Regions from separate parts of the Arthrobacter sp. P1_C12_2 genome, predicted to be linked through region 1. Evidence: predicted binding sites of a transcription regulator. Region 1 holds the regulator's gene; each other region holds the start of a gene.
The links. Region 1 encodes LexA, which represses DNA repair genes until DNA is damaged. Its sites were predicted from a motif close to TCGAACANNTGTTCGA; they were not measured.

Region 2: the regulator LexA is predicted to act here: its motif matches at 1,185-1,200, upstream of ruvA (Holliday junction branch migration protein RuvA).
Region 3: the regulator LexA is predicted to act here: its motif matches at 1,406-1,421, upstream of AC1DZQ_RS03550 (LexA family protein).

The regions. Positions count from the first base shown of each region.
Region 1 covers NZ_JBFUAF010000005.1:67,566-70,779, reverse strand. Annotated here, with positions in the region: gene AC1DZQ_RS07320 (ATP-dependent DNA helicase) at 1-1,444, shown strand, start outside; gene lexA (transcriptional repressor LexA) at 1,521-2,270, opposite strand; gene AC1DZQ_RS07310 (LysM peptidoglycan-binding domain-containing protein) at 2,634-2,993, shown strand; gene AC1DZQ_RS07305 (histidinol-phosphate transaminase) at 3,062-3,214, shown strand, end outside.
Region 2 covers NZ_JBFUAF010000002.1:428,675-431,888, forward strand. Annotated here, with positions in the region: gene ruvB (Holliday junction branch migration DNA helicase RuvB) at 1-486, opposite strand, end outside; gene ruvA (Holliday junction branch migration protein RuvA) at 479-1,123, opposite strand; gene ruvC (crossover junction endodeoxyribonuclease RuvC) at 1,238-1,816, opposite strand; gene AC1DZQ_RS04675 (YebC/PmpR family DNA-binding transcriptional regulator) at 1,865-2,620, opposite strand; gene pdxT (pyridoxal 5'-phosphate synthase glutaminase subunit PdxT) at 2,624-3,214, opposite strand, start outside.
Region 3 covers NZ_JBFUAF010000002.1:201,037-204,250, reverse strand. Annotated here, with positions in the region: gene AC1DZQ_RS03555 (Y-family DNA polymerase) at 1-952, opposite strand, end outside; gene AC1DZQ_RS03550 (LexA family protein) at 961-1,392, opposite strand; gene AC1DZQ_RS03545 (YnfA family protein) at 1,607-1,942, opposite strand; gene AC1DZQ_RS03540 (DsbA family protein) at 1,963-2,229, opposite strand; gene AC1DZQ_RS03535 (cation diffusion facilitator family transporter) at 2,353-3,183, opposite strand; gene AC1DZQ_RS03530 (ArsR/SmtB family transcription factor) at 3,180-3,214, opposite strand, start outside.

The DNA of each region.
Region 1 (3,214 bases):
CTCCATGGAGTGCCTCGGCGCGCAGAAATGCCCGCTTGCGGCCGAATGCTTCAGCGAACTCGCCCGGCAGAACGCCGCCGATGCCGACGTCGTGGTCACCAACCATGCCATGCTCGCCGTCAGCGCCTTCGAAGGGCTGGCGGTGCTGCCGGAGTACGACGTCGTGGTGGTGGACGAGGCGCACGAACTTCAGGACCGCGTCACGGGCGCGGTCTCCGGCCAGCTCTCCGTGGCGATGGTGCACGCCGCCGCGTCCGGGGCCCGGAAGCACACGGGCATCACCGTGGATGCGCTGAACAATGCCGCTGCCCACCTGGAGCTGGCCATAGACGGCGTCCCCAGCGGGTTGATGCCCAATGGCCTGAACAGCGAGCAGCTGGACTGCATCGACCAGCTGCGCGACGCGTGCCGCGCCGCCCTGTCCGATTCCAAGGGGGACAGCTCCGTGTCGGCCGACGGCGGACGCCAGCTGGCCCGCTCACGCCTGATGGTCATCCTGGAACTCTGTGAACGCCTCCTGGCCGCGCGCGAAAACCGCGAAGTAGTGTGGTTCTCCCGCAACAGCAGCTTCGACCCGGCGCAGGGCTACTCCCAGCCGGACGAGAGCGCGCCGGCCCTGATCAATGTTGCCCCGCTGAGTGTTGCGGGGCGTTTGCGCGAGGGTTTGTTCGCGGACCACACCGTCATCCTGACCTCGGCCACGCTGGCCATCGGCGCTGCCTTCGAACCTGCCGCCGGAGGCCTGGGCCTGGTTGGCACCGGCGCCCCGAGCTGGACCGGCGTCGACGTCGGGTCCCCATTCGACTACCCGAGGCAGGGCATCCTCTACGTCGCCCGGCACCTGCCCAAACCCGGCCGCGGAACGTCCCCCGAGGCCCTGGACGAACTCGAGAAGCTGATCCGCGCTTCCGGCGGCGGTGCCCTGTGCCTGTTTTCCTCGCGGCGCGCGGCCGAGGAAGCCGCCGAGGCCATGCGGCCCAGGCTGGGCCTCAGCATCCTGTGCCAGGGGGAGTCGACCATGACGGCGCTCGTGCGGCAGTTTGCCGACGAGCCGGATACGTGTTTGTTCGGCACAATGTCCCTCTGGCAGGGCGTCGACGTACCTGGCGTGTCCTGCCGGCTGGTGGTCATCGACCGGATTCCCTTCCCGCGGCCGGACGATCCGCTGATGACGGCACGCTCGCGGGCCGTGGCCCAGGCCGGCGGCAATGGCTTTATGGCCGTCTCGGCCACCCACGCCGCCATCCGCCTCGCGCAGGGCGCCGGCCGGCTGATCCGCTCGACCTCGGACAAGGGCGTGGTGGCGGTGCTGGATTCGCGGCTGTCCACGGAGCGCTATGGCGGGTTCCTCCGCGCCGCGCTGCCGCCGTTCTGGCCCACCACCGATTCATCGATAGCCTTGGCTGCCCTGAAGCGCCTGGCGAAAGACGCCGCGAAAGACTAGATCCAGGCTGGCCCGCCACCCTGCGCCGGAAATCCGCCGCAGGGTGGCCACCAGGTCATGGCGTGGCCCGGGATGGCTAAAGGGACCGCAGTACCGAGACGACCTTGCCCATGATGACGGCGTGGTCGCCGAGGATGGGCTCGTACTGGGTGTTTTGCGGCAGCAGCCAGGTGTGGCCGTCCCGCTGGCGGAATGTCTTGACCGTGGCTTCGTCGTCCAGTAGGGCGGCAACGATGTCGCCATTCACGGCGTCACCCTGGCGGCGGACAACCACCCAGTCGCCGTCGCAGATGGCGGCATCGATCATGGAGTCGCCGGCGACCTTGAGCATGAAGAGTTCGCCATGGCCCACGAGCTGGCGGGGCAGCGGCATGACGTCCTCCACCACCTGGTCCGCGAGGATCGGCCCGCCGGCGGCGATGCGTCCGACGAACGGCACCATTGCCGTGTCAGTGGCACTGGCGAGCTCAGTTACTGACAGGCCGCCGACGGCCCGCAGACCGCTGGACTTCTCGACACCCGAGATAGGCGTGGTCCCTTCATCCAGGGTCAGCGGCATGAGCACTTCCATAGCCCGGGGCCGCTTCGGATCACGCCGCAGGTAGCCGAGCTTCTCAAGCTGGGAGAGCTGGTGGGTCACGCTCGACAGGCTGGCGAGACCGACGGTGTCGCCGATCTCGCGCATCGACGGCGGGTAGCCCTTGTCCGTGACGGACCGCTGGATGGTCTCAAGGATCTTTTTTTGCCGGACGGTGAGGCTCTTGGGGGCCCGGGCGGGCTGCGGGCTCCGTGGGGTGGCCCTGCCGCCAGTGGCTTGTGCTGCCATGTTCGCCAACGCCTTTCCGTTCCGCCCGGCTGCCGTGGCTGCTGTCACCGGGAACTTCCGGCCTGAAATGTCAGACCCTGCTGATCAACTACGAATGAATCCCCACAGGGAGTTCAAAAGTGGTTGTCCTGTCCCTCAAAAATAGGCCAGCCGCAGACCTTTTTCAAACATTTGTTCTAGCGAGTCTCGACATCGTTCGTTAGTAAGTGCTAAAACAGAACAAGCAAGATTCGAATATGTGTTCGATTTCGTGGTTCAGGGGTCGCAAGTGATGTTCGGTTCTATGTTCGAAGGTTCGGCCGGTTGGCGGCGAGTACGTGGAGTACGCCGGGCGGCACCGTATGGTCCAGGAGGGCTCAGTTCATGTCAGTTTCAAGCGCGTTTCACGGCACTATCGTTCAGGCGAAGCAGCCTCCGCTGCGGCTCACCCGGCGCGGGCGCTTCGTCTTTTTTGGTGTCCCCCTGATCCTGCTGGCGGCTTTCGTCTTCTCCTTCAGCGGATTCCTCAACGCCCCCGCGAAAGCGGCGGATTCCGCGGACCAGCTCTCACTGACGCCGACCGTTTCCGTCACGGTGCAGCCGGGGGAGTCCCTCTGGGCCATTGCAGGGTCCGTGGCTCCGGAGCGCGATCCCCGCGATGTTGTGGCCGATATCGTGCAGCTGAACAATCTGGACGCCGCGGGTGTGATGCCGGGCCAGCAGCTGTTCGTCCCGTCTAAGTAGCCTCCGCCAAGTGCCGTCGCGGGCGTCACAGTTTCAGCGCCCGTCCCGCTACCACTTAAACTGGTCACGTGACTGACCAGCTTGAGCGCCTCAACCGACTGCCCCTCCGAACGAATCTGCGTGGCCTGCGTCCGTATGGCGCGCCGCAGCTGGACGTCCCCATCCTGCTCAACGTCAACGAGAACACCCATGGGGTCCCGGCCGATGTCCGCGCGGCGATC
Region 2 (3,214 bases), on a different contig from region 1:
CCGCGTGGTGGCGCCGACCAGGGTGAAGGGCGGAAGTTCCAGCGGAATGGCTGTGGCGCCGGCGCCCTTGCCGACGACGATATCGACGCGGAAATCCTCCATCGCCATGTACAGCATTTCCTCGGCCGGCCGGGACATGCGGTGGATTTCGTCCAGGAACAGGACCTCGCCCTCAGAGAGCGAGGACAGGATGGCCGCGAGGTCGCCCGCGTGCTGGATAGCCGGGCCGCTGCTGATCCGCAGCGGGACGTTCATTTCGGCGGCGATGATCATGGACAGGGTGGTTTTGCCCAGGCCGGGAGGGCCGGAGAGCAGCACGTGGTCGGCGCTGCGGCCGCGCATGCGCGAGGCCTCCAGGACGAGGGACAGCTGCTTGCGGACCCGGTGCTGGCCAACGAAGTCGTGCAGGTTCTTGGGCCGCAGGGCGGCTTCGATGACCCGCTCCTCCGGTTCCTCTCCCCCGGTGACGATCGACGGCTCAGCCACGCGCGCCTACCCGGTTTCCGGCGCGGGCGCCGTCCTGCCCCAGCCAGCGCAGGGTCGCGCGGAGGATCTCCGCCACATTGCCGTTTGCGGCCAGGTCCGGGGAGTCGGCGAGGGATTTGTCGATGCTGGCCGTGGCATCCTTTTCGGACCAGCCAAGGCTTGTCATCGCGGCGACGACCTGCGGCTTCCAGACGGATTCCGCGGACGGTGCCGCGACGGGCGCGCCGGCGGTACCGTGCGGCACGAGCTTGCCGGCGAGTTCGAGCACGATCCGGCCGGCAACCTTCGGTCCGATTCCAGGGACCTTCGTGAAGGCCTTGCCGTCGCCGGAGTGGGCGGCCACCCGGATGGCTTCCGGCTCGTGGACGGCCAGTACGGCCAGGGCGAGCCGGGGACCGACGCCACTGACGCTGAGCAGCACGTCAAACACTTCCCGCTCGTCAGCGCTGGTGAAGCCGAACAGGGTCAGCGAGTCCTCGCGCACGATCAGGGACGTGAAAAGCTTTCCCTCCTCGCCCACCCGGAGGCCGCTGAGGGTTTGCGGTGTGGCGTTGACGCTCATGCCGGCGCCGTTGAGGTCGATCACGGCGGAGGACAGGCCAACATGCGCAACGGTTCCGCGAAGAAAACTGATCAAGGCCGGGCTCCTGGGTCTACAGCTGGGTATAAAAGAAAGTACAGCCGGGCAACCCGGCTATCCGAACATATCTACGAATACCCTACCAAGCTCTGCGGCGGCACAGCCGGACATTCAGCGCGCACGGCGCGCTTTTGCCTCCGCGTCCGCCCACGCCCGCTGCGCCGGAGTGAGGGACTGGCTGCCCGGTCCCGTCGTGGCGACGGCCGCGCCGCTGCCGGCACGCCAGGCGTGGGTGATGGCCAGTGCAAGGGCGTCGGCGGCGTCGGCCGGGCGCGGGGGCTCGTCGAGCCGGAGGATCTTGGTGACCAGCTTCGTGACGGCATCCTTGTTCGAGGTCCCGCTTCCCGTCACGGCGGCCTTGACCTCGGACGGGGTGTGAAGCGCCACCGGGATGCCGCGGCGCGCGGCGGCCGCAATGACCACGCCGGAGGCCTGCGCCACCCCCATGACCGTGCTGACGTTGAGCTGGGAAAAGACCCGCTCCACGGCGAGGACCTGCGGCTCGTACTTGTCCAGCCATTCGTCGATGGACGTGGCGATGACCAGCAGCCGCTGGTCCAGGCTCTCCTCCGGGGAGGTGCCCACCACGCCGAAGGCCACCAGGGTGGCCCGCCGGTTCCGCTCGACGTCGACGACGCCGATCCCGCAACGGGTGAGGCCCGGGTCAACCCCCAACACGCGCAGCGTCAAGGTTGGACCGTCAAGACCGGGCCTCAAAGTCACGCCTGGGAGTGCGTGTCACTCGGCTTCCAGTGCGGCCTGCACTTCGTCGCTGAGGTCGGCGTTGCTGTAGACGTTCTGGACGTCGTCGAGTTCTTCCAGGGCGTCCACGAGCTTCATGAACTTCTTGGCGGCGTCGAGGTCCAGCGGCACCTGCATGGACGGCACAAACTCGGCCTCGTCGGTGTCGTACTCGATGCCGGCTTCCTTCAGGGCATCGCGGATGGCCTGGAGGTCGGTCGGCTCGGAGTGGATTTCGAAGGTGTCGCCGTTGTCCTTGACTTCCTCGGCTCCGGCGTCGAGGACCGCCATCAGCACGTCGTCCTCGCTGAGGCCGTTCTTCGGCAGCGAGACGACGCCCTTGCGGCTGAAGAGGTAGCTGACCGAACCGGGATCGGCGATCGTGCCCCCGTTGCGGGAGATGGCGAGCCGGACCTCGGAGGCGGCACGGTTCTTGTTGTCCGTGAGGCACTCGATCAGCAGCGCGGAACCCTGCGGGCCGCGGCACTCGTACATGATTTCGGTGTAGTCGACGACCTCGCCGGTAAGTCCGGCGCCGCGCTTGATGGCGCGGTCGATATTGTCAGCGGGCACCGACGTCTTCTTGGCCTTGGTGACGGCCAGTTCCAGGCCCGGGTTGCCGGACAGGTCAGGGCCGCCCATGCGCGCGGCGACTTCGATGTTCTTGATCAGCTTGGCGAACGACTTGGCCCGGCGGCTATCGAGGATGGCCTTCTTATGCTTGGTCGTCGCCCATTTGGAGTGGCCTGACATGCTTTACGCTTCTCCTCTGATCATTCGAATAAACAGTTCATGCACGCGCTTTTCCCCCGTCACTTCCGGGTGGAAGGAGGTGGCCAGCAGCTTGCCGGAGCGCACTGCAACAATTCTAGCCGTCCCGTCCAGGGATTCGGGGTGGCCCGCTTTGGACGGTTCCACCTGGGCAAGGACCTCGACGCCGTCGCCGACGCGCTCCACCCACGGCCCGCGGATGAAGACGGCGTGGACCGGGGCCACTGCCCCGCCGGCGGCGCTGAACTCGAGCCCCCTGAAGTCCAGGTCCGTCTCGAAGGACTCGCGCTGCCGGCCGAAGGCGTTGCGGCGCACAGTGATGTCGAGTCCGCCGAACGTCTGCTGCGGGTTTCCGGCAAGGTCCTTCGCCGGGTCCGCGATCTCGTCCGCCAGCAGGATCATTCCGGCGCACGAGCCGTAGACGGGCAGGCCGGCCAGGATGCGTTCGCGCAGCGGATCACGGAGCCCGAAGATCCTGGAGAGCTTGTCTATCGTGGTCGATTCGCCGCCGGGGATGATGAGCCCGTCCAGGCCGTCAAGTTCGGCCGGACGCCGGATCCCGACGCCGGCGGCACC
Region 3 (3,214 bases), on a different contig from region 1:
AGACCGAGGGGTAGGAGGTGTCGTTCGGGTTGAAGTGGGAGGTGCCGGCGAATGCGGTGAGGACTTTGGCTTGGAGGCCGTGTTTGGCCAGCCGGGCCGAGGCCTGCTGGCCGTAGACGCTCATGACCTGCCGGATCCCGGCGGCGGTGGTGATGGGAGTCGCGAAGGACCGGGAGAAGATGAGCTGGTCCCGGCCGATCCGTTCTTCCTCCATCGGGATGCACGGGGTACCCTGCAGCTCCAGGACGGTCCGCATCATGACCACGGAGAAGCGGTCCCGGATCATGACCGGGTCCGCCCGGGACAGGTCAAGGATGGACTGGAGCCCCAAGGCGTTGAGGCGCTTGGCCAACCGCGTCGCGACGCCCCAGATCTCAACCACGGACAGGCGGCGCATCAGCGCCTCCCGGTCGGCGGCGGGCACGGAGTCCCAATGGCAGACGCCGCCGAAGGCAGGGTTGTTCTTGGCCCACCTGTTGGCCAGTTTCGCCAGGGTCTTCGTGGGCGCGATCCCCACGCAGACCGGAACTCCTACGTTGCGCCGCACGGCTGCCTTCATGGTCTGGCCCAGGGCAAGGAGTTCGTCCGGGGTGCCTTTGACGCCGAGGAAGGCCTCGTCGATGCTGTAGACCTCCAGCCAGGCGCTGTACCGGCCGAGCAGTTCCATTACGCGGGCGCTGATGTCGCCGTAGAGTTCGTAGTTGCTGGACAGAGCCATCAGTCCCCACTCCCTGGCGCGCGGGGCGAGTTTGAACCAGGGCTCACCCAAGGCAATGCCAAGGGCCTTGGCTTCTGGGGACCGGGTGACGGCACAGCCGTCGTTGTTGGACAGGACGACGACGGGCCGGCCTTCGAGGGACGGATCGAATGCCCGCTCGGCCGAGGCGTAGAAGCAGTTCACATCCACGTGCGCGATCTGTGGCATGCGCCGCATCGGGGCGGGCTTAGACATGGTGTGCCTCAAACATGGTGCAGGCAGCGGGTCGCGACGCCCCAGATGACCAGATCCGACAAGGACGGTACACGGATGTCCGGGTACGCCGGATTCTCCGCCTGCAGCACGACGCCGGCGGCCGTGATCCGCAGCCGCTTAATGGTCAGTTCCCCGTCCAGGACGGCGATGACCACGGACCCGTCCTTGGGGTCCAGCGCCCGGTTCACGATCAGTTCATCGCCGTCGCTGATCCCGGCGCGTTCCATCGAGTCTCCGGAGACCCGCACGACGTAGGTGCTGGTGATGTCCTTGATCAGGTGCACGTTCAGGTCGATCCGCCCATCAAAGTAGTCCTGCGCCGGCGAGGGGTACCCGGCCGCGACGGGGACCGGAGAGATCAGCACCGACAGCAACGACATGCCCGCGTCTATCACGCGGGGACCGACAATAACGCCCACAACACACCTTTATTCGAATATATGTTCGATTCATTCAGTGTAGCCGGACGGGCCGACAAAAGACGGCATCTGGCGCACGAAACGATCTACCGTGCGCTCTACGATCTGAGTATTCGGCCCGTTCCGTCTGGCTCTGCCCGGTTGTTGCGTTCTGGACAGTACAGCCGGCGGTCGCGGTCGCGGACCAAGGTGAAACCGCGCCAGTACATCTGGGTTAGGAGCCGCGGGGCGAGAACATAATCACGGCGACACCCACGAGACAGATAAGGGACCCGATGATGTCCCAGCGGTCGGGACGGAAACCGTCGAAGATCATGCCCCACGCCAGGGAGCCTGCAACAAAAACACCACCGTACGCAGCGAGGATCCTGCCGAAGTGCGCGTCGGGCTGCAAGGTGGCGACGAAACCATAAATCCCCAGGGCAATGACGCCGAGGCCGGCCCACCACCAGGCTTTGTCCTCCCGCACGGCTTGCCAGACCAGCCAGGCGCCCCCGATTTCAGCGGCGGCGGCGAGGGCGAACAACAGGATGGACTTCGCTATGGGCATGACCCCATCCTGTCATTGGGCTAACTGGTCGTGGGTCCAGACCTCGATCGCAGACAGAGACAGCCAGACCCCAACCGCATGACCGCCGGGCGTGCGGGCAGCGGGAAGTAACGGTGGACGAAAGTGATCCGGTCCCCGTATTCCCTTTTCAGTTCCTCCACCAGGGGCTCAGCTGCCCGGCAGGATTCGCATTCGAAGTCCAGGAACTCGACCAGTTGGGCCTTCTCAGTGGCCGGGTTCGTGCCCCGGTGGCTGTCTTCCCTGATGAGCTGGGCGTCGGCGGCCACCAGAGGTGCGGCCGGCGCGGGGTTGTTGGCGGTGAATACGACGCACCAGATCACCCCGGCGCCGACAAGGGCCGCGAGGGGGATCCAGATGGTGATGCGGACCCTCGGCGGAAACGACTGCGCTCATCGATCGGCCGGCTGCGTTCCAAGGTCAACGGAGACAGACGCAGCCGAGGCGTCTGGTCCGCACCCTGCGCAGCAAGAATCCGCTGGCTCTTTACCTGCCGTCGCGGCCGTCACGGTCACCGCAAGGGCGGATGCTGCTGAGGTCTTTTCGATGGGCGCGCAGCAGTCATCGTCCTCTTCAGCGTGGCCGTCAGTGTCGTGCGGTATGGCGCAGCAGGCATCACCTCGCCAAGCGTTGATGCCTTCCCGCACCGCGATACCTGCGATGACCAGTGCCGCGCCGGCATCGGCCCACCACCAACCCAGAGTGCTGTTCAGAATCAAGCCAATCAGCAAGACGGCGGAGAGGTACGTGCAGAGCAACGTCTGCTTGGAATCCGCTACGGCCGTCCTGGAGCCAAGCTCCCGCCCGGCGCGACGCTGCGCCCATGACAGGACAGGCATGATCGCCAGGCTCAAGGCAGCGATTACGATCCCAGGTGTTGAGTGTCGGGCCTCGCCTGCGCCCGTGAGTGACCGGATGGCGTCCACGGCCACGAACGCGGCGAGGGCGAAGAACGAGATGGCTATGATCCGCAGCGTCAGGTGCTCACGTCGTTCCGGATCCTTGGCAGAGAACTGCCAGGACAGCGCCAGGGCGGAAGTCACTTCAATGACCGAGTCCAGGCCGAAGCCGATCAGCGCCGAAGAGTCCGCGACCCCGCCGGCCCAGAGAGCTACAACAGCCTCGATGACGTTATAAGTAATGGTCGCGGCCGCGAACAGCCTGATCCTCCGGCCCAGCACCGCGCGGCGATCCGAAGTTGGTGTGTGGATCAGCGTGGTCATGCGATGCACTGCCCGTCCGGAGCGCAGCATG